Regions from separate parts of the Priestia sp. MDV22-iso46 genome, predicted to be linked through region 2. Evidence: riboswitches for the same ligand, from Rfam matches in the RefSeq annotation. Region 2 holds a riboswitch; each other region holds the start of a gene.
What was found. Region 2 has a riboswitch for S-adenosylmethionine ahead of metK (methionine adenosyltransferase). Riboswitches for the same ligand answer to the same signal wherever they lie in the genome.
Positions count from the first base shown of each region.

Region 1: another riboswitch for S-adenosylmethionine. It lies ahead of AC4NPH_RS20900 (phosphoadenylyl-sulfate reductase); the one in region 2 lies ahead of metK (methionine adenosyltransferase).
Region 3: another riboswitch for S-adenosylmethionine. It lies ahead of AC4NPH_RS09045 (hypothetical protein); the one in region 2 lies ahead of metK (methionine adenosyltransferase).

Region 1 is NZ_JBZVWT010000004.1:6,922-17,973, reverse strand. Features, by position in the region: gene AC4NPH_RS20950 (Na+/H+ antiporter subunit D) at 1-210, opposite strand, end outside; gene AC4NPH_RS20945 (Na(+)/H(+) antiporter subunit C) at 200-541, opposite strand; gene AC4NPH_RS20940 (Na(+)/H(+) antiporter subunit B) at 541-963, opposite strand; gene AC4NPH_RS20935 (Na+/H+ antiporter subunit A) at 960-3,365, opposite strand; gene AC4NPH_RS20930 (hypothetical protein) at 3,580-3,828, shown strand; gene AC4NPH_RS20925 (glucose-6-phosphate isomerase) at 4,074-5,423, shown strand; gene AC4NPH_RS20920 (YugN-like family protein) at 5,803-6,207, shown strand; gene AC4NPH_RS20915 (potassium channel family protein) at 6,217-7,005, opposite strand; gene AC4NPH_RS20910 (VOC family protein) at 7,073-7,456, opposite strand; gene cdaS (sporulation-specific diadenylate cyclase CdaS) at 7,554-8,180, opposite strand; SAM riboswitch class I at 8,493-8,595, shown strand; gene AC4NPH_RS20900 (phosphoadenylyl-sulfate reductase) at 8,850-9,563, shown strand; gene cysP (sulfate permease) at 9,583-10,662, shown strand; gene sat (sulfate adenylyltransferase) at 10,715-11,052, shown strand, end outside.
Region 2 is NZ_JBZVWT010000006.1:37,088-48,139, forward strand. Features, by position in the region: gene pckA (phosphoenolpyruvate carboxykinase (ATP)) at 1-1,171, opposite strand, end outside; SAM riboswitch class I at 1,546-1,663, shown strand; gene metK (methionine adenosyltransferase) at 1,796-2,998, shown strand; gene AC4NPH_RS23680 (glycosyltransferase family 4 protein) at 3,030-4,175, opposite strand; gene AC4NPH_RS23685 (phosphatase PAP2 family protein) at 4,194-4,718, opposite strand; gene AC4NPH_RS23690 (gamma carbonic anhydrase) at 4,910-5,437, opposite strand; gene AC4NPH_RS23695 (alpha/beta fold hydrolase) at 5,545-6,321, shown strand; gene AC4NPH_RS23700 (tetraprenyl-beta-curcumene synthase family protein) at 6,353-7,411, shown strand; gene mnmM (tRNA 5-(aminomethyl)-2-thiouridylate-methyltransferase MnmM) at 7,424-7,993, opposite strand; gene mnmL (tRNA modification radical SAM protein MnmL/YtqA) at 7,990-8,952, opposite strand; gene AC4NPH_RS23715 (YtzC family protein) at 9,122-9,385, shown strand; gene AC4NPH_RS23720 (hypothetical protein) at 9,398-9,553, shown strand; gene AC4NPH_RS23725 (MDR family MFS transporter) at 9,712-10,899, shown strand.
Region 3 is NZ_JBZVWT010000001.1:1,760,425-1,771,476, reverse strand. Features, by position in the region: gene AC4NPH_RS09100 (gamma-glutamylcyclotransferase family protein) at 1-430, shown strand, start outside; gene AC4NPH_RS09095 (aldose 1-epimerase family protein) at 575-1,450, opposite strand; gene AC4NPH_RS09090 (YndM family protein) at 1,591-2,037, shown strand; gene lepB (signal peptidase I) at 2,074-2,625, opposite strand; gene AC4NPH_RS09080 (LapA family protein) at 2,816-3,151, opposite strand; gene AC4NPH_RS09075 (YmaF family protein) at 3,544-3,882, opposite strand; gene AC4NPH_RS09070 (DUF1259 domain-containing protein) at 4,136-4,549, shown strand; gene AC4NPH_RS09065 (M48 family metallopeptidase) at 4,762-5,514, opposite strand; gene AC4NPH_RS09060 (hypothetical protein) at 5,816-6,010, shown strand; gene AC4NPH_RS09055 (GNAT family N-acetyltransferase) at 6,214-6,720, shown strand; gene AC4NPH_RS09050 (M20 peptidase aminoacylase family protein) at 6,768-7,922, shown strand; SAM riboswitch class I at 7,986-8,087, shown strand; gene AC4NPH_RS09045 (hypothetical protein) at 8,155-8,397, shown strand; gene AC4NPH_RS09040 (M20/M25/M40 family metallo-hydrolase) at 8,867-10,480, shown strand; gene AC4NPH_RS09035 (VOC family protein) at 10,499-11,052, opposite strand, start outside.

The DNA.
Region 1 (11,052 bases), on a different contig from region 2:
TCCAAAAGGAGGTTTCCAGTTCCCAAGCTCGTGAGTTAAAACACCTTTTGATTGAACCAGTTGTACTAAATAGGAAGCAAAAGCAGTGGTGGTGATTAATGATAAAACACTGATTATCCTTTGAAGTTTAATATTGTCTTTGAAAAAAATGAGCACAACACCTACAACAAACGGGATAAGCAGTGGGATGATTACAAAATTACTCGTCATGTTCATTTCCCCTTAACTTGTCCATATCGTCTGTTCCGAGTTCTTGATAAGCCCTGTAAGCTAGTACAAGGAAAAAAGAAGTGACGCCAAAGCTTATGACAATGGCAGTTAAAATTAGGGCTTGAGGTAAAGGATCTGTATAAGAAGAAGCCTTTTCTCCCAGAAGGGGAACACTCCCCCCTTTTAATCCGCCCATCGTTAAAATCAACAGGTGAACGCCGTGGCTTAATAAACCTGTTCCAATAATAATTCGCAGTAAACTGCGGGATAACATGAGGTATACAGCGGCAGTGAATAGAATCCCTGCCACTATGGACATTAATATTTCCACTATTCACTCTCTCCAATCGTTTGAATAATGGTCATCGTAACACCAACTACTACTAGATATACACCTAAATCAAACAGTACAACGGTAGCTAAAGATGTTTTCCCGAGAAGGGGAAGGTTAAAGTAGCTATATGTGTGAGTTAGAAATGGAACTTTGAAAATAAATGACCCAAGCCCCGTTAAAATAGCTAGCAGCAGTCCGGAAGCCGCGACCTTCTTATAATCAAATGGGATGACTTTGGATACGGTTTTTATATCGAAAGCCAGCAGTAGTAATACAAGGGCTGCTGAGGTAGTAAGTCCCCCAACAAACCCTCCCCCCGGTGTATAATGACCTGCAAAGAAAAGATGAATGGCAAAAATGATAATAATAAACGTGACTACTTTCGTTGTGGTTTGTAGTATCAAATCATTTTTTTTCACTCTTCTTCCTCCTTTGTTAACCGAAGACGAATCATGCCATAGATAGCAAGAGCTGCTATGCAAAGTACGGTAATTTCAAATAATGTATCAAATCCGCGGAAGTCAACAAGAATTACGTTCACCATGTTTTCGCCGCCTGCTTTTTCATAGCTGTTTTCAATAAAGTAATGTGAAATCGATTCAAATAGTTTCGTACTGTTTGCTGATATGCCAAGCAGTGTAACAGTCGTTCCTACAAGAAGAGCAACCAGTAAGTTTGGCAGCTGAAACTTCACCCTTACTTTTCGCTTCCGAAACTCCGGCAAGTAGTAGAAACATAGTAAAAACAGGGATACCGATACAGTTTCAATCACTAATTGAGTCAAAGCTAAGTCAGGAGCTCGGAATAATACGAAAAATAAAGAGAGCGTATACCCGACAACTCCGAGCGAAATAATGGCTGTGAGGCGTGATTTTGCCAATAAAGTTGTAATAGTAGCCGCAACCATTACAACTGCTAATATGGCTTCATAAACGCCTATAGAAGCAGTATCTTTTAAATCAATCGCAAAGGCATTCTGAGAAAAGAGCGTCACGAGAAGTAAAATGCCTATGAAAGTAAAAATGATTAAAAGATAGTCTCTAATAAATCCTGTCATTAATGTTTTCATGATACGTGTTGACCCTTTTTCTATCCCTTTAATTCCATAATTATAGCCGTTATTAAGCGTTAAAGAAGAAGGGAATCGTGTATAAATTTTTGACCACTTTTGAATCGTCATAAATAACAAAATACCAAATATGATGACCCCTAGCGTCATAAATAATTCTGGGGTAAAGCCATGCCAAAATTTAATATGCACTTGATATTCTTTACCTTCAGCTAGCAGGCTAGGTGCGATAGAGGCCATTGTTGGCTCAATAAGGGTTGATTCTAATAAATTAGGAGCAAAGCCAAAAATAACAACCAGTGATGCTAAAATAACAGGTGAAATAAGCATCCCTACTGGTGCTTCATGCGGCTTCTTTTCTAGTTTTTCGGGCTGGTATTTGCCTGTAAAGGTTTTAAAGACAAGAATCATACTATAGACGAAAGTGAAAATACTTCCTAACCAAGCGATGATAGGCAGCAAAATTCCCCACGTCTGCATACTATACATATCCATTTTTGTCACGTTTACCATGCCTGTAAAAAACATCTCTTTACTTAAGAATCCATTAAAAGGAGGAAGACCCGCCATTGAAAATCCCCCGATGATAGCAATGGTAAATGTCACAGGCATGAAGCTCATTAACCCGCCTAACTTTCTAATGTCACGCGTGCCTGTTTCATGATCGACAATGCCTACTACCATAAACAAGCTGCCTTTGAAGGTAGCGTGGTTAATCAAATGGAAAACCGCTGCAGTAAGAGCTACTAAGTAGATATTATCGTCTAAAAAATTATAGTGAATAGCTGCGCTACCTACTCCTATAAGTGACATAATCATCCCGAGCTGACTAATGGTTGAAAAAGCTAAAATCCCTTTCAAGTCTTGTTGCTTTACTGCTGAAAACGAGCCCCAAAACAGTGTAATTAGTCCTATAATTGAAATAGTAAAAAACCAAGTGGCGCTTATAGAGAAAACAGGGCTGAGTCTTGCTAAAAGATAAATTCCTGCTTTTACCATTGTGGCTGAATGAAGGTATGCACTCACTGGGGTTGGAGCTTCCATTGCATCTGGCAGCCAAATATGAAAAGGAAACTGAGCAGATTTTGTAAAGGCCCCTAATAAAATGAGGACTAGAGCTGGAATGAATAGATGACTTGATGTGACTACATCTACGTTTGAGATAATTTCGCGTATGCTAAAAGTACCTGTCATAACGTATAAAAGCACAATTCCTGCTAAAAGGGAAAGTCCTCCGAATACGGTAATGAGCATAGATTTTAAGGCTCCGTATTGAGATTTCTCTCGTTTGTACCAATAACCAATCAATAAAAAAGATGAAAGGCTTGTTAATTCCCAAAAGCTGTAAAGGCTCATTAGGTTGTCTGATAATACAACTCCTAGCATCGACCCCATAAAAAGAAGCAAATAGACATAAAACGAATGCAGTGCTTCTTTTGTCTTAGAAAGATAATAAATGGAGTAAAGAATAACAAGTGTCCCAATTCCGGTGATTAATAGAGAAAACAGAAGACCAAGTCCATCCACATAGGCATCAAAGTTAATGCCCAGACTAGGTATCCATTTCATTGAATGTAGATATGTTTCCCCCTTAGAAACACCACTGATATATTGTGTGAAATAAATGAACAACACAAGTGGAAGAGGTAAAACGAACCACCCTGTATGAATACGCTGGAAATTCCTATGCAGAAGGGGGACAAAAAAGGCTAATAAAAAAGGCGATAAAATCACCAAGTGCAACCACGACAAAAGACAAACCTCCTTGTGATATTCAATTCTGTAACCGATTATATAATAATTTAATTATGCATGCATCCATGCTATTTCTTAGTATCAGCGGATTTTTCAAACCTTATTAAATAAATAGAAACTCGTCACAAAATCCATAAAAAAAACATAAAAAAATTTTTTTGGACGTATAAAAATCACTCGAAATTGTCACTCTAAGAGTGAGGTGATGGAAATGTATAGGAAACAAATAACCATCAGTTTTCTCATTTTTACCGCATTATGTATGGGCGGATTTGTGCTGAATAATCATTTGGAAATGAAAGAAGAAAACAGGATGCTACTCACTTCTAAAAACCAAGCTGAAAATTCCATATCAATAGACTTTTCCCTTTTAAAAGCCTCTTATAAACCGAGACAATATGTGAAGATAGGTGAAATGAACTATATTGCACCACCCGATAAGCAAATAAAAAACGATTGAAGACCACTCTGTAGTCGTTTTTTATTTGCTTATTATTTGCGTAATCGTGCATGAATTACGTCCTATAATCAAAGAACATTAGTTGACTTCACAACTGAATTTATCGTTAAATAAAAGGGTACATACAATGATTGCAGTTTCAACAAACTATAATGATTGTGTCAAATTGTAAGTGGATTCACTTGAATTCAGCTAACAGTTTCGATAAAGTGAAAAATAAAGATATTTTAATGGAGGAACAGACTATGACACATGTTCGTTTTGATTATTCAAACGCGTTATCATTTTTTGGTGAACATGAACTTACATACTTACGTGATGCCGTGAAAGTAGCTCACCATTCAATTCATGAGAAAACAGGTGCTGGAAACGACTTTTTAGGATGGGTCGACCTTCCTACGGAGTATGACAAAGAAGAATTTGCACGCATTCAAAAAAGTGCAGAAAAAATTAAATCTGATTCAGATGTATTAATTGTTATCGGTATTGGAGGATCTTACTTAGGTGCTCGTGCTGCTATTGAAATGCTTCAGCATTCATTCTATAACACATTATCAAAAGAACAGCGTAAAACTCCGCAAGTTATTTTTGCTGGTAACAACATCAGCTCAACATACATGAAAGACTTAATGGATGTTTTACAAGATAAAGATTTCTCTATTAATGTTATTTCAAAATCTGGTACAACAACAGAACCGGCGATTGCTTTCCGTATCTTCCGTAAATTATTAGAAGAGAAATATGGCAAAGAAGAAGCACGCAAGCGTATTTATGCAACAACAGATAAAGCGCGTGGCGCATTAAAAACATTAGCGGATGAAGAGGGCTATGAAACATTTGTTATTCCAGACGATGTAGGCGGCCGTTATTCAGTATTAACAGCAGTTGGTTTATTACCAATCGCCGCTGCGGGTCTTGATATCGAACAAATGATGAAAGGGGCAGCTGATGCTCAAGAAGCATTCTCATCATCAGAGCTAGAAGAGAACCCAGCTTATCAATATGCTGTAGCTCGTAATGTTCTTTATAATAAAGGAAAAACAATTGAAATGCTGATTAACTATGAGCCAGCTCTTCAATACTTTGCTGAATGGTGGAAACAGTTATTTGGCGAAAGTGAAGGAAAAGATCAAAAAGGTATTTACCCTTCATCTGCTAACTTCTCAACCGATCTTCATTCTTTAGGTCAATATGTACAAGAAGGTCGTCGTGATATTTTTGAAACAATTGTACAAGTTCAAGATTCTCGTCATGAGCTAACAATTGAAGAAGATGCAGCGGACTTAGATGGATTAAATTACTTAGCTGGTGAAACAGTTGACTTTGTAAATAAAAAAGCCTTCCAAGGTACAATGCTTGCTCACACAGATGGAGGCGTTCCAAACTTAGTTGTGAACATTCCTGCGCTAGATGAGTATACGTTCGGATATGTTGTATATTTCTTCGAAAAAGCATGTGCAATCAGCGGCTATTTATTAGGCGTAAACCCATTCGATCAGCCGGGAGTAGAAGCATACAAAGTAAATATGTTTGCTCTTCTTGGAAAACCTGGTTTTGAAGAGAAAAAAGCAGAATTAGAAAAGCGTTTGAAGTAAGTAAAAAGAGGGCGTTACAAAAGTATTTTAGCCCAAGTGGAAAACGAACCATTGATCAACATGTTTGATTAGTGGTTCGTTTTTTTTGTTATGGTGAATATAGTTTCATCTGTTTAGGTCCTTCTAGCAGTTGATTGGAGGGCAAGGCATAGACTCCTGCGGGGAAAAGCGCAAGCGACGAGGAGGCTCAGCGCCTGCCCGCGGAAAGCGAAGCCTTGCACGGACATCACGGTGTCACAAGCGATTTATACGAGCTACTTTATCCAGTTTGTTCGTCTTTAGGTTGGATTCATTTAGTTATGTCTCAACCTCTTTTTTGCTTTTGAGATAAAGGATAAAACGCTGGAAAGAGGACATGTTAAAACAGAGGAGGGATAACATGATTGAATTATCTTCAAGATTAGAGGGCGCATTATTCAAGCTTTACGAATTAGAAAAAACGCTTAAGCCGCTTGGGTATAACATTGGAGGGAATTGGGATTATGACCATGGTTCATTCGACTATAAGATGAATGATGAAGTCGGCTATCAGTTTTTACGTATCCCGTTTACAGCTACGAATGGAGAACTGGATTCTAAAGGAACAACCGTACAGATTGGCACGCCATTTTTACTTTCACATAAATATCAAATTGGTCTAGATGACGATGTTCACAATGGAAATGTGAGTGCTTCATTTAATCAGTTTGCAGAACCCCAAGACGCAGACGCTTCATTTCCAGAAAAGTATATCAGCTTAGGAGAAGAGCTAATTAGAGAGGCAGAAGATGCGCTGCTTCAGTAATTGAAGGAACTATTCTTTTTTTAAACTCTCTGATTTTTTCACAAAAATATGTTCGTACATGACTTGACTAATCAACTCGTTTGTTTTAATCATTTCATTCACCCCCAAATTTTGTGCATTTTGAATATGCTTTTTTGTTAACAGTTCAACGATGCTGTAAATAGAAGGGTTCAATCCTTGCAGCGCGACTAACGTAACAATAGTATTCATGTCTGCATATTCTTCTGTCTTATGCTGATCGGCAGTAATCAGCACTTTTTTTGCGTACCGAGCGTTGGCAAGTTCTAATACTTCATAATGAGAGGGACTTCCTTTAATAAAATGAACGCGATCACAAATCATGGGATTTTTAGTCAGAGAGTCGTCGATAAGAACAATGTCTTCTTTATGAAATGCGTCGCGATAAGACTCTAACACGAGTTTGGCGCGCTCATTCCACCCAACAACGATGAAGTGATCTTTTCCATAAAATTTTAAATTTCCTTCCAAATAAGCGCTCTCAGCGGAAACAGCAATTTTAGAAAGCGTAACAAAATAAGTGGTAATAAATCCCGTTCCGATCAGGACTAAAATAATTGCAGCTAACCTTCCAATCGTAGTGGTCGGAGCAAAATCACCGTACCCTATAGTAGAGATTGTAATAATAACCCACCAAATTCCTTCAAACACATTCCCAAACGTTTGCGGCTCTAGGAAATGTATAAGCATGCCGAAAAGCAGAACAAGGCAGCCGATAATAAAAAGAAGCCGCACTAAAATAGAACGACGAAAAAGTCGAAATAATAGCCATTCCATCATAAAAAAACCTCCAGTGATTAGTCATAGCCACAGTATGACCATTTTTCACTGAAGGTATAAGATATCTTTATCTTTTTACTTCGTAATATTCAATCCATTCTTTGTCTGGACCGTAGAAAAATAAGTATCTTGCTCCATTTGGCAAAGTTACAATGTTTTCTTCCACAAATGAAACGCCTGCTGATTTTAAACGCTCAAACTCCTCTTCAATTCCGTCTACTGCCAGCGCAAAATGATGAACTTTACCTTCGTTAGGTAAGCTTGAGTTATACCCTTGAATTAACTCTACAATTACATTGCCTTCTAAACCTAGAAAAGCTAGCTTCAAAGACGGATCGGTATGTGGTAGTTTTTCGATGAGCTCTAATCCCACTTTTTGCGTATAGAACTCAATAGATTCTTCTATATCCTTTACTTGAACGCCTACATGTTCAAATTTTAAAATTGTCATATGCATCACCCGTATCTATAGTATGTAAAAACTATGAAATATATTAAAGAGAAAGGATATAGAAGTCAATATAGGGCTGCTTATCAGGAAAGGGCTCTTAAATCATATTTTTGCTGGAGTGAATAGGGTAGAGGCTTCCATCAAGTGCAAACGAAATTTTGCCTGTTTCTTCAGAGACAACTAAAATTAATGCATCCGATTTTTCCGACATTCCAATGGCTGCACGGTGACGTGTTCCCAATTTTTTGGTCGTTGAAATAATAGACGAGAGAGGTAAAACATTAGCAGCTGAGATAAGCTGATTATTTCTAATTAGGACGGCTCCGTCATGTAAGGGTGTCCCTGGATAGAACAGCGTCTCAACTAGCGTAGCGCTGACAGGAGCTTGAATAGGCATTCCTTTTTGAATAAGAGGGTCTACATTTTGTTCCCGTTCAATGACAATTAAAGCGCCGTGACGTTTCTCAGAAAGGTTATGAATAGCTAAGGACAGAGCAGCATATTCAAATGTATAAGGCGATAAGTAATGACGCAAGTAATAAGAGGCAGCCGTAGCTTGAACATCTTGAAATAACTTTCGCATCTCCTCAAAATCACATAGTATACAATGATCACTCGTGTCTAAATGTTTAATTAAATTAGAGGCTTCAGTTGAAATCTGCTGTAAATATGTTCGCACATTATTTTTAATTGTATCGTCTAATTGAAAAGGTTGTCTCTCCATCTTATATAGCTCCTATCTGTCAGTCAGTGTTATCTGTAATGTGTGCTAATGTGGGTGAATTATCCGTAAAGCTTATAAATCCCTTATTAATTTTATAGAGAGGTTTTGTGTTTTATTTAGCAAGAGAATATAAAAAGTTGGAGAAAAAGAAAGCGTTTTATAAACTGATATGTTCACATTTGGTTTAAATTTACATATGTTGTTTTAAATAAAAGTATAGATATTTCTGTGAATTTAAAGTATAGTTTTCTTATCGGATATATGATTTTTAATGTTGACAAATATTCTAAATATGCTAAAATTTTTAAAAAATGCTTATCAAGAGTGGTGGAGGGATCTGGCCCGTTGAACCCCGGCAACCTGCTTAGCAAGGTGCTAATTCCAGCAAAGTGTGTATCATTTTGAAAGATAAGGTGAAAATTTATTGCCTACCCAGTCTTTCAATATGGAAGACTTTTTATTTTGATATAGCGCAAGCGATAATTTGAGGAGGGACACCAATGACTGTAACCCCCGACTTAAAACAAATCTTTGGGCATGTCGAAGCAAAGTAAGAATTAAATAGTTTCGCTGACTAGACACACTAGAGGCGGTTTTATCCAATTCTAGTGGGTAAAACCGTCTTTTTTTATTGGATAACGCGGATAACTAAGAATTGGAGTGAAGAAAATGGCAGACTTATATACGTACGAAAACTGGAGTGATACGTTTCCAGAGTTCGACAGTGAAGATGAAACAAAAGGAGCCCTTTCAGCATTGCAGTGGGCGTATGATACCTACGGAGATTCAATTATCTATGCATCAAGCTTTGGGATCGAAGGGATCGTGTTAATTGATTTAATTTCAAAAGTGAAAAAAGATGCTGAAATTGTCTTTTTAGATACAGGCGTTCATTTTAAAGAAACATATGAAGTGATTGATGCAATTAAAGAACGCTTCCCTGATTTACGTATTCATATGAAAAAACCGGATTTAACTCTTGCAGAACAAGCTGAAAAACATGGAGATGAGCTTTGGAAGAGTCAGCCTAACTTATGCTGTCAAATTCGAAAAATCATTCCATTAAGAGAATCTCTTGCTCCTTATGATGCGTGGATTTCTGGTTTGAGACGCGAGCAGTCTGAGTCTCGTGCCAGCACGAATTACTTTAATAAGGATGAGAAATTCAAGAAGGTGAAAGTTTGTCCGTTAATTCATTGGTCTTGGAAGGAAATTTGGCGCTATGTGTATAAGCATGATTTGCCATATAACAAACTTCATGATCAAGGCTACCCAAGTATCGGCTGTGAACCCTGTACCGCACCTGCCTACAATGTAGACGATTTACGTTCAGGAAGATGGGCAGGTACACAAAAAGTTGAATGCGGATTACACGAATCTTAAATACGAAAGAGCTGAATAAATGATGCTTTTATATGTTGCCTTTATCATTGCGCTTTTTTTTGCAATGAATATTGGGGCAAGCGGTGCAGCAGCAGCTATGGGCGTTTCATACGGCTCCGGTGCGATTAAAAAGCGAAGAGTAGCCCTGTTCATCTGTGCTGTAGGTATTGTGCTCGGAGCCATTATCGGAGGCGGCGAGGTGGTAAAAACCATCAGTTCAGGTATCATACCTGAAAAATTGCTATCAGTAGAATTAGTTATTATCATTCTGGCTGCTGCAACGCTGTCACTCTTTTTCGCGAATTTAATTGGTATTCCTCTATCAACAAGTGAAGTAACGGTTGGTTCAGTTGTTGGAGTAGGCGTAGCTTATCAATCTCTGTATGTGGAAAAACTTTTAGTTGTCATGTCTTTTTGGATTATTGTTCCACTAGTTTCATTTGTCATTGCTTTTTTGATTGGAAAAGTGATAAAACGCAGAGCGCATAAAAAAGAAGCAGAGGGAAAGTGGAAAAGAGTTTTAACGATTTTAGTTATAGCGACGGGATTCTTTGAAGCCTTCTCAGCTGGAATGAATAACGTGGCAAATGCTGTCGGTCCTCTAGTAGGAGCTGGATTAATGGATGCCACAACGGGTGTCATAGCAGGAGGATTGGCAGTGGCGCTCGGAGCACTTTTACTAGGAGGCCGAGTTATTGAAACAAACGGGAAAAAAATTACTCGCTATTCTGTAGGAGAAGGGTGCATTATCTCGGGTACTGGTGCTTCTCTTGTCACAGTCGCTTCACTGTTTGGTTTGCCAGTACCGCTTACACAGGTCACTACGTCTTCTATTATTGGAATAGGAGCAGCGAAAACGGGATTCACGAAAGAACAGCGCGAAGTGGTCATTCAAATGTTAAAGGTTTGGGTGGTATCCCCTGTATTTTCACTCGTAATCTCATATGTTCTTGTGAAATTAGTACTTGAAAGCGACTTATATTCATTTGTGGTGCTAGCTAGCGGATGTATTGCCACAGCAGGTGTTCTAAGCTTAGCTAGAGCGACTAGAAGAAAAAGAGCAAGCTTGCAGTCGGAAAAAGAAAAAATGACTGCGTGATTCAAGTGCTTTTTATTATATTGTGTTAATTATTTAAGGAGGATTTTACAAAATGACAACAATTCAAGCACACGGTGGAGAATTAATTAATTTATATCAACCAACATATGACTACACGTCACTAACAAAAGAAATCGAAGTAGATAACATGGCCCTAAGTGATTTAGAACTAATTGGAATTGGTGCTTACAGCCCAATTACAGGATTTTTAGGAGAAAAAGATTATCAATCAGTTGTTGAAAATATGCGTTTAGCAGATGGAACAGTATGGAGTATTCCTATCACTCTTCCTGTAACAGAAGAGCAAGCTAAAGAATTAAACATTGGCGACAAAGTAAAACTTGTTCAAAACGGCGTAACGTATGGTGTTTTAGAAGTTTCTGAAGTATA
Region 2 (11,052 bases):
AAGTAGCCTGTGGCGATGTTACGCCGCGCTCTGTTCCAGCTAACTTACTAGTGTATCCGCTCAGAAAATGGTACATTGCTTGTTCTTTTGTAAGCTTGCTGATTGGAGGCAAGACGCCGAAGGCATCAGCAGTTAAAAAGACAATAGCTGTAGGGTGCCCAGCAACGCTTGGCAATACCGTATTATCAATAGAGTCAATTGAATAAGCGGCACGAGTATTCTCTGTTAAACTATTATCATTGTAATCTGCTACTTTCGTATTTTGATTTAACACTACATTTTCCAGTACGGCGCCGAAGCGAATTGCATTGAAAATTTGCGGTTCTTTTTCTTCGGAAAGCTGAATGCACTTCGCGTAGCATCCTCCTTCAATATTAAATACACCAGAGCTTGACCAACCGTGCTCGTCATCTCCGATTAAACGACGGTTTGCATCAGCAGAAAGCGTTGTTTTACCCGTTCCAGATAAACCAAAGAATAATGCAACGTCACCTTCTTCTCCTACGTTAGCAGAACAGTGCATGGATAGAATATTGTTTTGAGGAAGCAAGAAGTTCATCACTGAGAAAATAGATTTTTTCATTTCACCAGCGTATTCAGTTCCTCCAATTAGCACGATGCGTCGCTCTAACGAAAGAATAATGAAGGTTTCAGAATTCGTCCCGTCTGTTTCAGGATCAGCTTTGAACGTTGGAGCTGCTACAATTGTAAACGGCTTCACATCATCATTTGTTTTTTGTTCGGCTGAAGGGCGAATGAATAACTGCTGAGCGAATAGGTTATGCCATGCAAATTCATTAACTACTTGAATTGGTAACTGATACTTTTTATCAGCTCCAGCATATCCATTAAAAACAAAAAGTTCATCCTGCTTCTTTAAGTGGGTTAAGACTTTTTTGTATAGCGCATCGAATCGCTGAGCAGAAATTGGCTGATTGACAGGTCCCCATTCAACCGCTTTTGAAGACACAGCATCGCTTACAATAAATTTATCTAAAGGAGAGCGACCTGTATATTTTCCGGTTTCGACTGACACAGCACCTGTAGAAGTCAGCGTTCCTTCGCGTCGAGCTAGAATTTTTTCAACAAGTTGTGGAACAGATAATTGGTGTTTTGTTGTTTTTAATTGAAGCAAACCATTTAATTCGATAGACATATCAACAGTACTCATGTGCACTACCTTCCTTTTTTAGCTATTATTTATTCATTAATGTTTGAAATTTATAATTAGTATAACACATTTATTTAATTATTCTATACTATTTAACTAAAAATGTTTGTGTATTATAAAAAAATGTACGTTATACCTATTTTAGACACATGTATATGTGATAGGAGCAAAAAAAGTGAAGCTATTTTAAGTGAAAGCCTCATTTTGATCTGTCTTATTAACTAAACTTAGTGATGATTCTTAATAAGATGTACTATTTCGGAATTTGAGTATGTTACATTAAAACACATTCAAACATAAAGAGATGATTTCCATTTGAATGTTGTTGACAGTGAAGCGCTTTTTCATGTATTATATGTCCTTGAACGGATACTCTCTTATCCCGAGCTGGTGGAGGGACAGGCCCTATGAAACCCAGCAACCATCGTCATTTTTTTGTGTAGACGATAAGGTGCTAACCTGATGCAAGGGCACAACCTTGATCGATAAGAGTGAAAGGCTTATGTAGAATTTGATACCTTTCCTCGATACAAGGAAAGGTTTTTTTATATTTTTTAACGTGTAGTGAAAATAAGGGAATGAGTACCGTATCACAATGTATCGTATTTATAAGGAGGAAAACTGATGTCAACACAACGTCGTCTGTTCACGTCAGAATCTGTTACAGAGGGACATCCCGATAAAATTTGTGACCAAATTTCTGACTCAATTCTTGATGCTATCCTAGCAAAGGATCCAAATGCTCGTGTTGCTTGTGAAACAAGCGTAACAACTGGTTTAGTTTTAGTAAGTGGTGAAATTACAACTTCTACTTACGTGGATATTCCTAAAACAGTTCGTGAAACAATTAAAGGAATTGGCTATACTCGTGCAAAATACGGATTTGATGCTGAAACTTGTGCAGTATTAACATCTATCGACGAGCAGTCAGCTGATATCGCTGCTGGTGTAGACCAAGCGTTAGAAGCACGTGAAGGTCAAATGTCAGATGAAGAAATCGAAGCAATCGGAGCTGGAGACCAAGGGTTAATGTTTGGTTATGCATGTAACGAAACAAAAGAATTAATGCCTCTTCCAATTTCATTAGCTCATAAACTTGCTCGCCGTCTAACAGAAGTACGTAAAGAAGAAATTCTTCCTTACCTTCGCCCGGATGGTAAAACACAAGTAACAGTTGAATATGATGAAAACAACAAACCTGTTCGCATCGATACAATTGTTATTTCAACCCAGCATCACCCAGAAGTAACGTTAGAGCAAATTCAACGTAACTTAAAAGAATATGTTATTAATCCAGTTGTTCCAAACGAGTTAATTGATGAAAATACAAAGTATTTCATTAACCCAACAGGACGTTTCGTAATCGGCGGTCCTCAAGGAGATGCTGGTTTAACTGGTCGTAAAATTATCGTTGATACTTACGGCGGATATGCTCGTCACGGCGGCGGTGCATTCTCTGGTAAGGACGCAACAAAAGTAGACCGTTCAGCAGCTTATGCAGCTCGTTATGTTGCGAAAAACATTGTAGCAGCTGATCTTGCTGATAAATGTGAAGTACAACTAGCATATGCAATTGGTGTTGCACAACCAGTATCTATTTCAATTGATACATTCGGTACAGGAAAAGTTTCTGAAGAAGTACTAGTAGACGTAGTACGCAAAAACTTTGACCTACGTCCAGCAGGCATCATTAAAATGCTTGATTTACGTCGCCCAATTTATAAGCAAACAGCAGCTTACGGCCACTTTGGTCGTACGGATGTGGAGCTTCCTTGGGAGTTCACAGACAAAGCGGAAGCATTAAAAACTCAAGCTTTAGCTAAATAATAAAAAAATCTCCGTGAAAACGGAGATTTTTTTATGCCCATTGAATACCTGCAGCAGATTTTTCTACGACACTTTCATATTCTGAAAGCAAATGCTGAAAAATGGCGTCCCATGATTGAGTAAGAGCGTATTGTCTCGCTGCATGGCCAAAGTGAAGACGCTGATGCAAATCATCGAGTAAATCTGTAATAGCCGAACTGAATTCTTCTAAGGAGTGAGGTTTGCAAAGGTAGCCGTTTCGCCCGTGCTGAACCATCTGTTTAACTCCTCCTGCATTTGCTGCCACTACAGGAGTTCCAGAAGCAAGAGATTCCAGTACAACATTTCCGAAGGTTTCTGTTTCTGAAGGAAAAACAAACAAATCAGATGATGAATAGATATGAGCAAGTTGCTTACCTTCAAGGAAGCCTGTAAATGTCATATGCTCAGATGCTTGCTGCTGCATTTGTTCTTTTAAAGGGCCGTCTCCCACAATAACCCAGTGAATTTGATGGCGGATATGATCAGGTAGAGATCGTGCGATTTTTATTAAAAAATCAGCGTTCTTTTCTTTAGCTAATCTTCCTACATACGTTAAGATGTAGGGTTTTTTTATATTATATTTAATACGAATATCAAAGCGGTCATAGTGGGGATGAAATAATTTATGATTTACTCCTCGCGACCAAATATCTACGTTGTGAAACCCTTGTTCTTCTAGCTGCTGTTTGGTCACTTCAGAGGGAGCGAATATTTTTTGTACAGGTTTATAAAACCATTTCATATATTTTTGCAGTGGTACACGCATTTTTTCAAGTTCATAGTGAGATAAATAATCATCAAAATTGGTATGATAAGAGCCGACAAGAGGAACACCTAATCTTTTCCCGTAATAGGAGCCGCAAAGCCCCATTGTAAAAGGAGTGGCCAAATGAATAATAGAAGGATTGAATGCCTGCAGCTGCTTTTTAATTTTTAGAACGTTTGGCAATGAAAAGCGGCTGTTTGGATAAAGGAAAAACGGCATGCTGGGCGAACGGTGAACATACGTTGAAAATGACTGATCATGAGCAAATTCAGGAGCAAATACCTGGATGGGAATTTGCTTTGATTTGACGTACTGAGTAAATTGATAAAGTGTTTTAGCAGCTCCGTTAACTTCTGGAGCAAATGTATCCGTAAATAAAGCAATTCTCATTAGTACTCCTCCTATCAATTAAGTTAAAAATATGTTCAGTGAAACAGCACCCGAAAAGATGCCCAGTATCAGACCTACCATGACATCCGTCGGATAGTGCAGGCCAAGATAAATTCTTGAAATTCCTACCATTACTGCAAGAGGCAAAAGAACAGCAGCGAAGGCTGGATAAACAATCATAAGAGGGGTAACCAACGAAAAAATAGCTGTTGTATGCCCAGATGGAAATGAATGATCTTTTAATGGATTTTCTAACACTTTTGTATGTTTTAATTGAATATAAGGTCGTTTTCTCGGATATAGTTTTTTAGCAATGGCGACTGGAATATGACTAACGGCTAGAGAAAACGCACAAGCGTAAGCGACGGATGAAGGATACAGAAATAGCAGCAAGCACGCTATCACAATGGTAAAAGTGGCTCCTCCGGCGTGAGTTAGTAAACGTAAAAATCTATTTAAGTGCTTTCGATCAAAATGTTGGTTTACGCTTTTGAATAATCGGCATTCGGCATCGTATACATACTGAATTAACTTGGCTTTCATAGAGTCGCTCCCTTTTCAATAAATACGTCTTTATTATTCAGTTTAATCTTTAATTGTGGAGGCAGTACTAAAACGATGTAAATTAATATGGAAATTTCTTTACAATTGTGGAGAGAATAGAACATGATTGGAGAGTTTGTGGAGATACTAAAAAAATTCCCTCAGTGTGACTTTCTGAGGGAACGTTTCCTTTATAATGAAGAATCAGATTTCTTAATAGACTTATAATACTGCCCTTTTTCTACATATTCTGTACGAATGCGCTGCATATCTTTTAAATCCTCTTCTGTCAGAGTGCGGATCACTTTAGCAGGTCGGCCGAGTGCGAGAGTATTAGGTGGTATTTTTTTACCGGGAGGCACTAAGCTTCCAGCACCGACAAAAGCACCTTCACCAATTTCTGCACCGTCTAAAATAATAGAACCCATGCCAATGAGCGCGCGTTTGCGGATGATGGAGCTATGTAAAATAACTTGATGTCCTACTGTCACATCATCCTCAATAAGCAATGGAGCATTTGGGCTTTGATGGAGTGTTGATTGATCTTGTATATTTACTCGTTTACCAATAATCGTAGGTGAAACATCTCCTCTAATAACAGTGTTAAACCAAATGCTGCTTTCTTCACCAATGGTGACATCTCCAGTAATCGTGACATAGTCTGCGATGAAGCAGCTGGGTGCAATGGTAGGCATTTTTTCTTTATACGGATAAATCATCAAATCATCTCCCTTTATTAGTTGAAAAAAAGTAGTAAATCTTCTAATGTAAGTGTACAAAGGTTTTTTAAGCAGGTAAACAAAAAAAGGAAGAAGGAGTAACTCAAATGCATAAATGGGAAGCAGTAAATCCAAAAGGCGTTATTGTCATGGTCCATGGAGCAGCGGAGCATCACGGACGCTATCGCTGGCTGATTGAGATGTGGCGTTCGGTTGGAATGCACGTAATTATGGGAGACCTTCCTGGCCAAGGCTTAACAACAAGAAGAAGAGGACATATCCTATCCTTTGATGAATATGTGTATGAAGTGGAAGAATGGGTACGTGAAGCGCAAAAATATGATTTGCCTATTTTCCTGTTAGGTCACAGTATGGGAGGACTGGCGGTTATTCGTACGCTCCAGACAAAAAACCTCCCTATATGGGGTGCGATTCTTTCCTCTCCTTGTCTAGGATTAAAAGAGCAAGTACCGGCTTATTTAGATATGCTATCTAAAGGGTTAAATAAAGTCATGCCGAACAAACTTTTCGATTTAGGTCTCACTGTTGAAAAAGCAACAAGAAACCAAGAAGTTCGAGATGAAGATGAAAATGACTCACTGTATGTTACAAAAGTTTCTGTAAGATGGTACCGGGAATTGATCCAAGCTGTCAACTTAGCTTTTAAAGATATCGATCGTTTGCCTGATGTCCCGCTTCTTGTGATGCAGGCAGGAGAAGATAAAATTATTGAAAAGCTGATTGTTAGGCAGTGGTTTGATGAAATAGAGCTAAGTGAAAAAATCTACAAAGAATGGTCTCAGCTGTATCACGAAATCTTTAATGAGCCTGAAAGAGAATACGTTTTTACATATGCGAAAAGTTTTGTCGATCTTCACATTTAATAAGTGCGGTAAAAAATTGAGGTGAAAATAAATGAAGATTCCGTCTCATCCTATTTCATTAATGAGAAAAATCTATCGAGAAGTGTTTCCTGTCGTTCATCATGAGCTTAATCATTGGCGCGAACGAGCAAAAGAGATTCCTAATAAAGAATTGCGTACTCAAGCATTGGCAAGTATCGATACAAAAACTTTTCATTGTGAAGGAGGCGGTATCCTATCGATTTTAGCGAAAGAAAACATGATTGAATGCGTGAAATTTATTGTTGCCTACCAAACAATCAGCGATTACTTAGATAACTTATGTGACCGCAGCAATTCGCTAGACCCTAAAGATTTTGCCGCCTTACATGAATCGATGCCAGATGCGTTGACTCCTCATGCACCTCTTGGGGATTACTATCGTTTTCGAGCGGATAAAGACGACGGAGGATACTTAGCCGGACTTGTCCAGACTTGTCAGCAGTCCTTGCGAAAAGCTTGTAATTACCATATAGTCTCTTCACATTTATTAGAACTAGCTAATTATTATTGTGATTTGCAAATACATAAGCATGTTGAAATCAAGGAAAGAGTTCCACGATTAGAGAATTGGTTCGATGCTCACCGGCACAGTGTTCCTGAAATGGAGTGGTATGAATTTTCAGCGTGCTCTGGTTCAACGTTAGGAATTTTTTGTTTAGTTGCTTATAGCTTTCAAGAAGAGATGACCGAAGAAATGACGCAGAAAATAAAAGCAGGATATTTTCCTTATATTCAAGGCTTACATATTTTACTCGATTATTTAATTGACCAAGAAGAAGATAAAGCAGGAGGAGATTTGAACTTTTGTTTTTATTATCCTCATTATCAGCAAATGATGGATCGCTTTTTGCATTTTGTCGTAAAAGCGGACGAATATGCTAAAAAACTGCCGGATTATCACTTTCACTGCTTTATCTATAAAGGACTCTTGGGCGTTTATTTGTCAGATCAAAAAGTGCGGGCACAAAAACATGTTCATGTGAATGCACGTAGGTTAATAAAAGCGGGGGGAGCCCTCAGCTACTTTTTCTATATCAACGGACGCTTGTACCGAATGTTAAAAAGATAAGCCATATGCGGCTTATCTTTTTTCAATAGCAATGATGAAGGGAGGGTTGTTTTGCTGATTCATGAAACGATATTGTAAAACGTGAACGTCTTTTTGATCAAGATTTTGGACATACGTTAGTAAATCGTCTCTTTCTTGTTTCCCTTGTTCGTGTCCATGATAAATAACGAGCACAATCACTCCTTCAGGTGCTAACAAATCAAGTAACTGCTCAATTGCAGAGATTGTTGTTTCAGAAGTGGTGACAATGTCTTTATCTCCACCTGGTAAATAACCTAAATTAAAGACAGCGCCCGTGACTCGTCCTTTAATAGAACGAGGAAGCATGTTTATATTGCTATGGCTTTCTTGGATAAGTGTTACTCTGTTTTCTACATGGTGTTCTGTCAATCGCTGCTGAGTTGCTTGAATGGCTTGAGGTTGAATATCAAATCCATATACATGACCTGTATCTCCGACTAAGTTAGCTAAGAACAATGTATCATGTCCATTTCCTGCTGTGGCATCAATCGCGACATCTCCTTGAGCCACAGCATTAGTGAGCAATGTGCGGGCAAAAGGCAGGATACGTTCTATTTTCATCTTTCCATCAACTCTTTTTCATAAGATTTTCCTTGATAGCTTTGACGACGTTCGAGCTCTTGATCAATGGCATTTAATACGCTCCACTTATTTACGCTCCACATCGGTCCAACCATGAGGTCTATCGGTCCATCGCCTGTAATACGATGAACAATCATCTCAGGAGGGATTACTTCGAGCTGATCGCATACAAGCTTTACATATTCTTCAAATGAAAGAAATTCAACAAGGCCCTTTTCATACTGTTTGACCATAGGAGTTCCTTTTAGTAAATGAAGCAGATGAATCTTAATTCCTTGAACGTCTAATTTTGCTACTTCACGTACCGTTTCCATCATCATATCAGGTGTTTCTAAAGGCAAACCATTAATGATGTGAGAACAAACGCGAATACCGTGTTTTCTGAGCTTTGCTACGCCATCTACATAGCATTGATGATCGTGTGCCCGGTTGATAAGCAGTGAAGTTCGTTCATGAACAGTTTGCAGTCCAAGTTCTACCCATAGATAAGTTCGTTCATTTAATTCAGCCAAGTATTCCACCACATCGTCGGGGAGACAGTCAGGGCGCGTGGCGATAGAAAGCCCAACAACTCCGGGAAGCTTTAAGACGGCTTCATATTTTTCACGAAGCTCCTCGACAGGAGCATGAGTATTAGTAAATGCTTGAAAGTAAGCAACGTATTTTCCGTCTTTCCATTTATGATGCATTTTTTCACGGATTTCATTAAATTGTGTCACAAGGTCATCCGCTCTGTTTCCGGCAAAATCCCCCGAACCGGCAGCACTGCAAAACGTACAGCCGCCGTGAGCTACTGTGCCATCTCTGTTTGGACAATCAAATCCTCCATCTAAGGCTACTTTAAATACCTTATGGCCAAAGTGGTTACGTAAGTGGTAATTCCAGGTATGATAACGTTTGTTTTCAGATTTATACGGAAACGGGTTTGTCTGATTCAAATCAGCAACCTCCTTTTTACATGCAATATACATCAACAAATTGTATCAAAAACGTGAAAAAGTGCCAAACAAATTTAAGGATGCTTATATTTAACAGGTTCTTCTTGTCGTAAAGGGAAGTAAAGTTGCGCAAAATAAGACAGAAATGAACGAATAGGAGGAATAGAGAATGACAACTCGTCAAGCAGTGGATCAACTTATGCAACAGTGTGAAGATGCTATTCGCTTTGGACAAGGCCAGTTGCAGGAAGGCATGAAGCAAGAACATTATAACGACACTGAATATACAAAAGCACAGGAAAAATTAGAAAATGCTTATAAAGAAATTGAAGAGTTTTCTCACAGTGCAAATGCACAGCAAAGAGAGCAGCTATATCGCATGCGCCTGCAAGTTCAGCAGCTGCAAAATAAATTGATCACAACTCAGCATTAAGGAGAGGATTTTATGGCAACGCGTTCAAATCAAAATAATCCGGAACAAAAAACAAAAAACGGGATCAACAGCAATGACATTGAGCTAGGAAAAGATTTTGATCCAGTAAAAGAATTAAAGGCACGAAACAGCAAGCGTGCACAGCCGGTTCGTTCGAAGCAAAAGTAAGCGGTAAAAAGGTGATTTTGCATGATATTGTCATGTGAAATCACCTTTTTAAATAGTCAGCGAATTTCAAATAAATTGTCTATATGTAAAAGCATTGCGAACCCTTTAAGAAAAGACTAGAATGTACGTTGGCATTCGAATAGATAGGGGGGAGATCAATGCCCAAATCACTTTGGTTTTTGATTATTGGTATGCTTGTAAACGTAACGGGAGCTTCATTTTTATGGCCTCTCAATACCATTTATATAAATGAACATTTAGGAAAGTCGTTATCCGTCGCAGGAGTTGTTCTTATGCTGAATTCTGCTGCAAGCGTAGTAGGAAATTTGCTTGGAGGAACTCTTTTTGACAAAATCGGAGGATATAAATCCATTTTATCAGGAATTATTATTACTCTTATTGCATTAGTGGGACTCGTGTTTTTCCATGGTTGGCCTACATACGTTGTTCTCTTGGTTGTTGTAGGGTTTGGATCTGGTATTGTGTTTCCATCTATGTATGCAATGGCAGGGTCCGTTTGGCCACAAGGCGGAAGAAAAGCATTTAATGCGATGTACGTTGCTCAAAATGCAGGAGTAGCTATTGGCGCCGCGGTAGGGGGCATTGTAGCGTCTTATTCATTTACGTATATTTTCTTAGCTAATACAATTTTATACGTTATTTTTCTGCTTATTGCTATTTTTTCATATCGTCATATTTCGGTTACCGTTGGACAAACGAATGTCCTTAATGAAGCAGGGAGCATTGGGCATAAAACGAAGCTGACTGCTCTTCTTATTTTATGTACGGGGTATGTCTTATGCTGGGTTGCGTATGTTCAGTGGCAAACAACGATTGCTACGCATACGCGTGAGCTGAATATACCTCTTTCTAGCTACAGTTTGCTTTGGACGATTAACGGGATTTTAATTGTAGTCGGTCAGCCTTTGATCGTACCCATCATTCAAAAAGTAGCAAAAACGTTAAAAGTACAGGTCCTAATTGGAACGGTTATTTTTGTGGCTTCTTTTGTTATCGTGGTGAATGCTACAACATTTCCGCAGTTCTTAACAGCAATGGTTGTGTTAACAATTGGAGAAATGTTCGTTTGGCCAGCCATTCCAGCTGTTGCAAGTCAGTTGGCTCCATCTGGAAGAGAGGGATTTTATCAAGGCGTAGTTAACAGCATGGCTACTGCAGGTAAAATGATTGGTCCTCTCTTTGGAGGCGTTATTTTCGATGCGTTTAATATGTCTACGCTGTGCTATTTATTAATTGGGCTATTGCTATTCAGCATGTGTACAACATGGATATACGATTATAAATTAAAAGAAAAACGTCAGCGTTCATTAACCATCTCTAAATAAATAGAGGTGGTTTTATTTTTGACTGTTAAATAAACGTAGGAATGTCTTCAGTATTCCTTTAATAATATAGTAAGGGTTGTGACAAGCAAAGAAAGGAGTATATACCTGTAAATATGTAAGCGTTTTCTAATTATATGACTTCATGGGGGGCTA
Region 3 (11,052 bases), on a different contig from region 2:
TCGTTTTATTAAGCACGGGGTGGATCAGCATTTCCAAGACTGTCTCGGCAGAGCTGTTTTTAAAGGCTATACGCTTCGATATAACCACGTTATTCATGACGGAGGACGTGCAGACATGGTTGAAGAAGGCGGAGTCGTTGAAGGCAAACTATACCGCGTGCCGCCTGAAGCCATTACGTACCTGTATGGCAGAGAAGGCGTAGATAATAACGGTTATCGTCCTGCTATTATTTCTGTCGAGCATGAAGGTAAGATGGTGGATCATGTTCTTACTTTTTTTGTGTTAAATAAAGAAAAAGAAGTCGCACCTCCGGATCACTATTCGACTGAAATTATTCGAGGAGCAACAGGTGTACTCAGCGAAGAATACGTTCAGAAGCTAATAGAACAAGTCCATGCGCTAAAAAATAGTGATGTTGTAAATAACTAATATAAAAAGAAGCAGAGACAAAAGTAGTTTAGTTGAAGAAAGCTCCGAACGAGTAATCGTTTGGAGCTTTTCATTATTATGGTGAACGAAGATCTATTTAACTGCTTCTAGCTGTTGATTGGATTGATTTTGTTATGTGTTACATTAGCTAAAGGAAACAGAGAACTCTGTTTGAAATACACCGTCTTTTGATAAACGGTTGATGCCTAATTTTTCTTTGAAATTTCCGTTGTGATCATGCGTATCTGCAATTCCAAACCAAGGTTCGATGCAAAGAAAAGGAGCGATTGTATGATTTTCTGCATCATACTTTGACCAAATACCGACATACGGGAAATCATTGAACTGAACGTTAATTTGATTTTCATTAACCGTCGATTTAATCGTAATTCCGTCAATATCACTAAAAATTAACGCATCATTTGCAAATAAATCTGCGCTTAGCGGCAGCTGGTGCAAATTTTCTGCAGCCCCTTTTTCATGAATAAGAGCGTCTTTCAATACAAATTCCTTTGGCGTAGTTTCAGAAGGCTCTATTTCTAAAAAGTAATCAGAAATCTGCTCGTTTTCACGTAACGGAATACGAAAAGCAGGGTGGGCTCCAATTGAAAAATACATATCGCCTTTATCTTCATTTACTACTTTCCACTGAAACGTTAATCGGTTGTTTTCCAGACGATAGCTGATTTCAACTGAACATTCAAACGGATATACGTCTTTAAAGCGGCCATTTGTAGCAAATTGCAGCCGTGCTGTTTCGTTTGTTTGTTCGATCACGCTGAAAGTAGAATCACGTAAAAAACCGTGCTGAGGCAAAGAGTATACGCGCTGATCAACGGTATACTGATCATTTTTTAATCGGCCTACAATCGGAAACAATACGGGCGATACTCGTCCCCAATAAGCGGGGTCGCCGCTCCACATAAACTGCAGGTCTTTTTCTTTATGAAATACTTCTACAACTTCCGCCCCTTTTTCTTGAATGCTGACTTTCATTTCGTTGTTTTCTAGTACAATCATTACAACATCTCCTAAATTATTCTTGTACGCTAGAGCAGTCTCAAACGTACTGGCTTTGCTTATATTATACCCTTCTTGGCAAAAAAGGTATTAATTTCCCTATTTTTGTTCAAATTAAATAGAAAAAGGAGGGTTCAAATATGAATCATGCAACATTATTGCTCATTAAATTTGCAGCGGCACTTATTGCGTTTGGTATAGGCCTTGATTTGTTTTTTGATGCAACCATCGGAGACATTATTTCCTTTAGCTTGCTAACGACAGTTGTGACATATTTAGTAGTGGATCGAATTGTACTGCCTCGAGTGGGCAACCGTGATGCCATTATTGTTGAATTTGTTCTAACCTATATGAGCGTATGGATTTTTGGCACATTGTTATTAGAAAGCTACGTTCAAATTGCTTGGGGAAGTATTATTTCTGCAGCTATTATTACATTCGCTGAGGTTTTTGTTCACCGCTACTTATTCAACCATATTGAAACGAAACATACAGCAAGAACGCGTCCCGCTTTTAAGCGAAAACTAGCATATGACACAGAATTTGCTGAAGAACAGCATGTAGAAAACAAGGAAAATCCAAAATAAAAAGAAAGCTCACTTTCGAGCTTTCTTTTTTTTGTGTTAATGCATAAAAGTCATTTCCTTTAAAGGCCAGTATTTCATATTGACTTCTCCCATGATCGAAGAAATCGGAGTGAGGCCGAAATGCCTGCCATCTCGGCTAATGCGTCTGTTGTCACCTAGCACTAATACGTAGCCATCCGGTATCGTGCCGTCTGGAGACAGTTCGTAAGTTGAAAAGTTTTCAGTAAATCGCTCGTAAGCGGGTACTTTGGATAAATATTTATGAAGATGCGGCTCTTTTTTGACTTTGTTATTTATATACAGAACATCATCTTTGTATTCCACCGTTTCTCCTGGTAAGCCCACAATACGCTTTACTAGAAAATCACTGCTATAGGGAGCTTGTAAAACGACAATGTCAAAGCGCTCCAGCTTGCTGTGTTTGTTAATAATAATTCGATTGCCTTCGTGTAAAATAGGCTTCATCGAATCGCCTTTTACAGTGTAGGGCTGAAACCAATAGTGCTGAACAACAACAGAAAGCAAAACGGTGCCGAGGATGACGCTTGTGTATGTAAGAATTTCACGCTTTATTTTTTTATTGACCATAATGGATGAACACCTTCTTAACGGTAAGACTGTCAATTTAAGTTTTTCATAGAGATATAACAGTGTTGATTGTACCACTCAGAACTAAAGTTTTCCATATCTATCTGTTTATGCGTGTATGCCAAAAATATGCGTGAGGGAACAAAAAATGAAAAAAGCCGTTATTCTAGAGAATAACGGCTCTTCTTTATTATAACTGAGCGCGCTCAGTTCGAGTAGCTGGTTGATTTGGTTCTTCTTCCACAACAGGCTCAACAGGCTTATGCTGCTTGATGTCTTCTTCAAGTTCAGCAATTCGCTTGTTTTTCTGCTTCACTTGTCCTCTTAGTTGAACAATTTTTACAAAGCTCAATGAAGCAGCAACAACTCCTCCAAACACGGCCGTTGTTAAGATAATTAAAATAAGAGGCCATTTTTGTGAACCAAATACATAGTTAAATTGTACCGGATCGTTGTTAATTACAGCTAAAACAGCAATGATAAGAGCAAATATAAGTCCTAAAATAAAAAAGCTCTGTCCTTTCATAAGCTGCACTTCCTTTCTTTACATGGTCATTACAACTTTTATAGCGTAACCACTCATCTTAAGTGTTTGCTATCTTGCTTATAGGTATACGTATCCACATTTAAACAAAATCAAACATTTTCTTGATTATATATCTTTCTTTTAAAACACAATATATCGATTGGTGTAGAAACTTTGACATGTGCAAAGACCTGGTATGTCGAATTTTTGGAATAAAGAGCTCGCGTATCCTTTTTTGCTTAAGCAGAGGGAGAGACTTGCATTTAACTCATATATGTACAAAGAGACCTTTATCTATTAAAGGTCTCACTTTTAATAAAGGGGTATATAAACACAAGATATAAATCAGTACAGAAGCTGAGACTTTGTCTTAAGTGCATTAAATTATTTCATTATCTATCGCCCGGAGCAGGGTGGTCTACACCTTTGACATGATGTCGATGCTGGTTGTCTTCGCTGGTATAAAAGTCATAATAGTGAACGTGCATACCGTTGCCAATGGGAATAGCGGGACCAGAGTAGGCTTTGTAATGATGTGTATGTCCGTCTTCAAAAACAACATAGCCTTCTGTATAGTGAATGTGGCTTCCATCCTCGCTTTGAATTGGAGGAGACGTTACATCGAGGCACTGATGGACATGTCCTGACGCAACAGAAGTGTAGTCCACTGAGCCATGATTATGATGAGGAACAAACCCTGAAATAAAATCATCTTTGCCTATTTTTTTCATTTTACTTCCCCCTACAAATTCAATTTAAAAAAACTGTTTAAGTAAATTCTTTAAATGAGCATCTGAATTTCTCTTTTTAGTTAAATTCAAAAATACATGCTATTGATATGAACAAAGAAAAATAAATATGACTTTTGATAATCAGGATTTATAAAATGGGTAGTTTTCCTATGTGTTTGCCGTTTCTACTTGATAACTTTCACATATATTTATTAAGGAAGGACAAGTTATTATAAGAGAGGAAGTCAGCATAATGAGTTGGGAAAATAAAAAGAGTCTATGTCAGGATCAGGAGTTTGCGAGAATTCTAGGTGGACAAGGCAGTTTAGATGAAAATGGCGTTTGTTTGGTACAAAAGTTTCGGACGATTCGTTTTAAAATTTTAGGGCGTCCAACACGCTCTCCATTAGTTACTCCTCAATTTTTCACTTTTGAAGATTTAGATAGCAAAGGAAGAGCGCTAAATCTAGGTGAAACCGTGCTTTTGCAAGAAGAGGTAAATCCATTATTAACGGAGCTTAGAAAAAGAGATATTAAGGTTACGGCCGTTCACAACCATTGGCTATTTGAAGAGCCGAGAGCAATGTATATGCATTTTGAATCCGTAGAGCCACCGTTAGATTTTGCACGAAAAGTAAGAGAAGCGTTTAGAGTATTAAAAGGATAGAAAGCAGTTTTTTATAGAATCAGTTTAGTCTTACTTACTGCTTTTAAAATTAGATTAATAAAACTTTAAACATGTATATTATATATTTGTTTATAAACTGCTCTTGAATGAACCTATCAGGTTAACTAATTTTTGAGCAGTGAGATTATTCGAGTACTTCTATCCAAATAAAAAAAGCACGCGTTCGCCGCGTGCTTTTTTTATGTATAAACTTAAAATGCGTTTAGGGTGTTATCGCTTAACCACTGTTTGCGTTCAGCTGCATCTTCGAATAACTCATCTGCATTTGTAAATTGAGAAGCAATGACATATTCAATTGTTGCAAGAGGAGCTGTTAGCAAACGCCAGTTTAATACGATTGTATTATCTTGAGTCGTAGCGTATTCTTCACCTAACTCGTCCCACTTAACAGATTCAGGAGCATTGTCTGCTGCTTTTTTAACAGATTTCAAAGCTTCTTGGAATTTTTCACCTGCGCGGCCTTGGTACCATTCTGTTAATAGTTGTCCAATACCTTCATTTGTTTGCTGCTCGTTCCAGCTTTGAGGTACTGTAGCAATGAATTTTGCACGGAATGTCATTGCAGCCTTTGCTACATCTCCACGAACGATGTTTAAGCGGTATTGACGTCCTAGGTAAGGGAATTTGTCTCCCTCTTCAAAAGAACCAGTTTTAGCTGCAGAAGCTGCTGCTTTAGGAGCCTCTTTTTTAGCTGTTTCTTTTTTTACTGCTTCTTTCTTTGGAGCAGCTGGCTTTTCCTCAGCTGGCTGTGAACCGTTTAGTTGTTTTAAAATCCATGTTGCTTTGCGTGCGATGATTGAACGCACATTGTTTTCATTAAGACCTCTTGGGATAATAACTTTTACCCCTTCTTTGTCACAAATTTGCACCGTGATATCGGTTCTATTTGGAACGACTTCAATTTTGTAGTCAATTGTTTGATTGCCTGTTTGATACGTATACATAAAATTTTTCGTACTCCTTTCTACAAATCTTCATTTTATAAGCAAAGGTAGAGTTTGGTCAAATGAAAGAATAATCAGACAGTTATCAACTGCTGTTGCAGCGCCTTGCAGAATGATATGTATTCCAATATTTAGTGGAAAAGCGCCAATAATAATTGCTTCAATTCTTCTTTAGTTTTTACAAAAACATATAAAAATATGCCGATACTACTAATATAGATTAGACATTCTATTTCTTTAGATGGTATAGGGAATGAAAAATAAAAAAAGCGTTTCAAAGTTTACATGTGAAATGCTATATATGATGGTCATAACACTTACTGTAATTGAAGTGACAAATTATTATCTTATTATGAAACAAGAGCAAGCAGCCTCGATTATGCTAGTGATTACATTTCTGTTTGCTTTTCTTACAACTACCGTGTTCTATTTTATCATACGTCGCTCTATAATTGCGGTTGAAAATTTAACGAAAGTAATGAAAGGGGTTTCGTAAGGGGATTTATTGATATTTGTTCAGTATAAGAAACTGTAAGTATTGGTTTTTATGATAGCTTTCATAGAAAGAGATAATGAAAATTGACACGTTATAAAAGCCGTTGTATAGTGAGTACGCAAGGCGGCAGTCTGTCTTTTTTAATTCTTAGTAAACTTATAAGTTAAATAAAATATTTAAACACTGCATAAGGAGACGAAGAGATGAAGAATGAATTCCGTTTGGCAACAAATGACGACGCAGATAACTTATTGAACTTAACTCTACAAGCATATAAGCCTATTCGAGAGCGAGGCATTCCTTTCTTAGCAGCTACTGCTGATCTTGCCCTTGTTAAGAAAAATATTTCTCAAAACCTTTGCTATGTATATGAAGAAGATAAAAGAATCGCTGCAACTGTATCTATACGAATGCCTTGGGGAGAACATCCAGGTCCGTTTGCTGTTCCGCATCTTTGGTGGTTTGCAGTGGACCCGTCGTTTGCCAGGAAAGGCGTTGGTTCTAAGCTGCTGCATCTAGTAGAGGAAGAGGTAATAAAAAATACGTTTAAATCACCAGGTGTGTCTTTAGGAACAGCAAAAGAACATCCTTGGTTAGTTGAGATGTATGAACGAAAAGGATATGTTCAAGCTAAAGAAAAGCACCTTGCAGAAGGTTATACGACCGTATTTCTTTATAAAAAATTCAATGAGGTACACTATTTGTCGTAAAAGATAGAGAAGTGATCCAAATTAAGAAATGTGAAAGAGTGATAAATATGACCGATCAATTACTACTAAACGAGCTAATAGACATACGCCGTGAGCTGCACCGGTTTCCAGAACTTTCAATGAAAGAATATGAAACAACTAAACGTATTAAAAAGTGGTTAAAACACTATGATATTTCTATAGCGGATGAATTCCAATTAGACGTAGGAGCAGTAGCAGAAATTGTGGGAGGAAAGCCGGGACCTATTATCGCTATTCGAGCTGATATTGATGCGCTGCCAATTGAAGAAAAAACCAATCTGCCATTTGCTTCTGAAGTGAACGGTGTTATGCACGCATGCGGCCATGATTTTCATACGGCTTCTATAATCGGAGCAGCTATCCTTCTTAAAGAGCGTCAGCAGGAGCTTTGCGGTACGGTTCGATTTATCTTTCAGCCAGCCGAAGAAACGGCTTCTGGGGCAAAAATGCTAGTTGAAAAAGGTGTGCTCGAAGGAGTGGAAGCGATATTTGGGATGCATAACAAACCGGATCTTCCTGTAGGGACCATTGGTATCAAACCGGGACCTTTAATGGCAAGTGTTGATCGTTTTGAAATTGACGTCAAAGGAGTAGGAGGTCACGCAGGTATCCCTGAAAAAACAATAGACCCAATTGCTGCTGCTGGTCAAATTGTTACTAGTTTACAAACCATTGTCAGCCGTAATCTCAGCCCCTTTCAAAATGTTGTTGTCAGCATAACTCAAATCCATGGAGGGAGCTCGTGGAACGTCATTCCTGACAAAGTAACGCTTGAAGGAACTGTGCGTACCTTTCAAGAAGAAGCGAGAGAAAAAATACCGGCTCTTATGAAACGAACTGCTGAAGGGATTGGCGCAGCTTTCGGGGCTTCAGTAGACGTTAAATGGTATCCATATCTTCCTGTAGTAAACAATGATGATACGCTGGAAAAACTAGTTACTAAAGCGGCAGAGGATCTTAGTTATCAAGTCGTAGAAGCTGAACAATCGCCTGGAGGAGAAGATTTTGCCGTATATCAGCAGCATGTACCAGGATTTTTTGTATGGATGGGTACAGCTGGAGAATATGAATGGCACCATCCTTCTTTTTCATTAAATGAAGAGGCATTACTTGTAGCAGCTTCTTATTTTGCTAATCTAAGCTTTCATTTTTTGAATTCATTCCATTACCGAAAAAATTAAAATATTTTTATTTTTCTATTTACGGGGATGGAATTGTTTGATAAAATAAATTTTAAATTAAAAAAGTTATCACGAGTGGACGAGAGATCTGGCTCTTTGACTCCACAGCAACCTACGAATGTAAGGTGCTCCTACCAGCAAAGCATGTGCTTTGGGTGATAAAACGGGTGAAAAACTCATTTTGCATCAAAGCAAAATGAGTTTTTTTATTTTTCTAAAAGGAGAGGGTTTTATGAGTCATACAGCAGTTGCAGCACATACAGGAGAGAAAGCATTAAAGGAAGCAGTGAAATTATTAGGAAAGCATTATCAAGTAGCTTATCGGGAATTAGAAACATTTTATGAAATTGTGGTCGAAAACCATGTTCGTACATATGCTGTAGGCATAGATATTAAAGATGTACAAAAAGCAAATGAACTAGAAATTTATTCATCATGCTGTTCCAAGCTTGAGCGAGTAGGCTGTCTTTTATAGAAGAAGTCTGCTCGCGCCTCTATTTTTTAAGTGTTTTTAAATAGAAAGCATGGTTTTTGACAAGCAAAGAATCTGGTGGGTATAATCAATACTCACCAGGTTTTAAAATTAATCATAAATTGTCGAAATTTTTACACAAATTAAAGGTTACATTCGAAATGAATTGTGGTATGTTATAAAACAAGAATATTTTATGAAAGGAGCATTGAAATGGAAATGTCTCTTGAACACGGAAACGATGCAGGAAGCGAACAGCTTATTGATCGTATCCTAGACTTTTTAGAAGATGACGAAAAGTAAAAAAAGAGTGTGCGGTGCTATCCCTAGCCGCGCACTCTTTTTTTATCATGTGCGTAAAGGCAGCGCCATACTATGATACATAGGGATAGAATGAAAGAGTCTCTGTCAAAGGGATTGACGAATGGTTTTGTTTGATAGAAAATTTAGAAAAAGGAAAGAGATGAAGGGTATGTCGAACAAAACATCTTTGTATCAAACAAAAGAACAGTTAAAAAAACTTGTAAGCGAATTGGTTTCTATACCTAGCGTGACAGGAACGATGGCAGAAGTGGAAATGGCTGAATCGATAGCGTCTTATTTATTGAAGCTGCCTTACTTTCAAAAAAACGAGCAAGTCGAGCTTCATTCAACAGGAGACGGGCGATCGATTGTCACAGCTTTTGTTCAAGGGAAAAATACGAATAAAACAGTTGTACTAGTAAGTCATTACGATGTAGTGGATGTACAAGATTATGGACAGTGGAAAAAGGATGCTTTTCACGCTGATACATTAACGAGTACTTTTTATAACCATATGGAACAAGTTCCGGCGCACGTACAAAAGGATATGATAAAAGGAGACTGGCTTTTTGGCAGAGGAACGATGGACATGAAAGCAGGCATTGCCCTGCATATCAGTATGGTTGAACGAGCATGCAACGGAGAGTTTGACGGAAACATCCTGCTGCTGTCGGTGCCGGATGAAGAAGTAAATTCGCTTGGGATGAGAAAAGCAGTGCCTGTTCTTTTAGAACTTGCCCGCAAACATCAGCTGGATTTTTCTCTCATGCTAAATGCAGAACCAGTGTTCAGCCGCTATCCTGGAGATCAAACGAACTATGTGTACTCAGGATCGATTGGGAAGATCATGCCAAGCTTTTTGTGTTATGGAAAAGAAACTCATGTAGGGGAACCGCTAGCTGGTTTAAATGCTAATTTACTAGCTTCTTATTTAACAAAAGAAATAGAATTAAACGTTGATTTTTGCGAAAAAGTAAGAGAAGAAACGAGTCCACCTCCTACGGTGCTGATACAAAAAGATTTAAAAGAAGAGTATTCAGTTCAAGTTCCGCACTCTGCCGTTGTATTATTTAATTTATTTATGTTAAACCGCTCTCTTAAAGAAGTAACAGATCTGCTGTTGAAATCGGCTGACAAAGCGGCTTTGAATGTGAAAAAACACTATAATAAAGCCGCTAGGCAGTATGCTGCGGGAATGGAGGGTTCATCTCTTGACGTGAACGTATGGACGTATGAAGAACTTTATACTCATGCAGTCAAACAGCACGGTCAAAAATATGTGCAAGAAATGGAAGCAGCACTTTTGGCACAAGAGGATGATGATAGAAATAAAACCATTAAATTAGTAAACTCTTTAGCTGGTTTATGTAAAGAAGCAGCTCCGATGATGGTCTTATTTTTTACGCCGCCTCTTTATCCGGCCGTTTGTTCACATGATGATCCGTTTGTACAAGAGATTTTGTCAAACGTACAGGCAATTGCCAAAGAGCAATTCCAAGTGGAGCTAGTTGAACAAAGTTATTTTGGCGGAATTTCGGATTTAAGCTATGCCAGCCTGCAGCATCCGCTTCATACATTTAACACGTTGGTAGCAAATATGCCGCTATGGAATAAAGGGTATTATATCCCGCTAGAAGAGCTAGAGGAGCTGAAGGTGCCGGTGCTGAACATTGGACCGCTGGGAAGAGATGCGCATCAATGGACCGAAAGATTAGACGTTCAGTATTCCTTTGGAATTTTGCCTCATTTCATTTATCAAGCTATAAAGGAAGCACATAAATAAACATCCGTCCGCGGATGTTTATTTGTTGAATTTAAAAGAAGCTCCTTGTACGGTAATTTGTTGCGGTGTTAGAGCGTGATCTAATTCAACCAAAAATGGACGCTCTCCAACTTTTTTTAATGTATCATGGACAACACCTTGTGTTCCGCTGCAAAAAATAAGGTTTCCTCCATTGACATATAGTTTTTGACAACGTGCATCAAGTAAAGAGTCTTTGTAGCTTTGGGCAGACTGAATGTCAAGCAGTTTCGTCCACTTGCTGATGGATTCTTCGAGGTTATGTACAGCACAGTAAATATTTTTTAGCTGCAGCTGACCAGCTTGGTGAGAAGAAAGAGCCGCTAGCTTTGGCTTGCGTTTTTCTTCTGTTTCACCCCATTCAATAAAAAAAGGAAGAGGCAGGGAATCGTGGTCAGCTTCAATAAAACACATTTTCCATTGAAGTCTTTCTCCATCATTGGTTTGACGAGAACCCGCTACAGGACCTTTTACAGTGACATTCTTGCTTTCCAGCTCTTTTATTAGCAAATCCATATCATCTGTACGAAATGCAAATCGACCAAAATGACCAA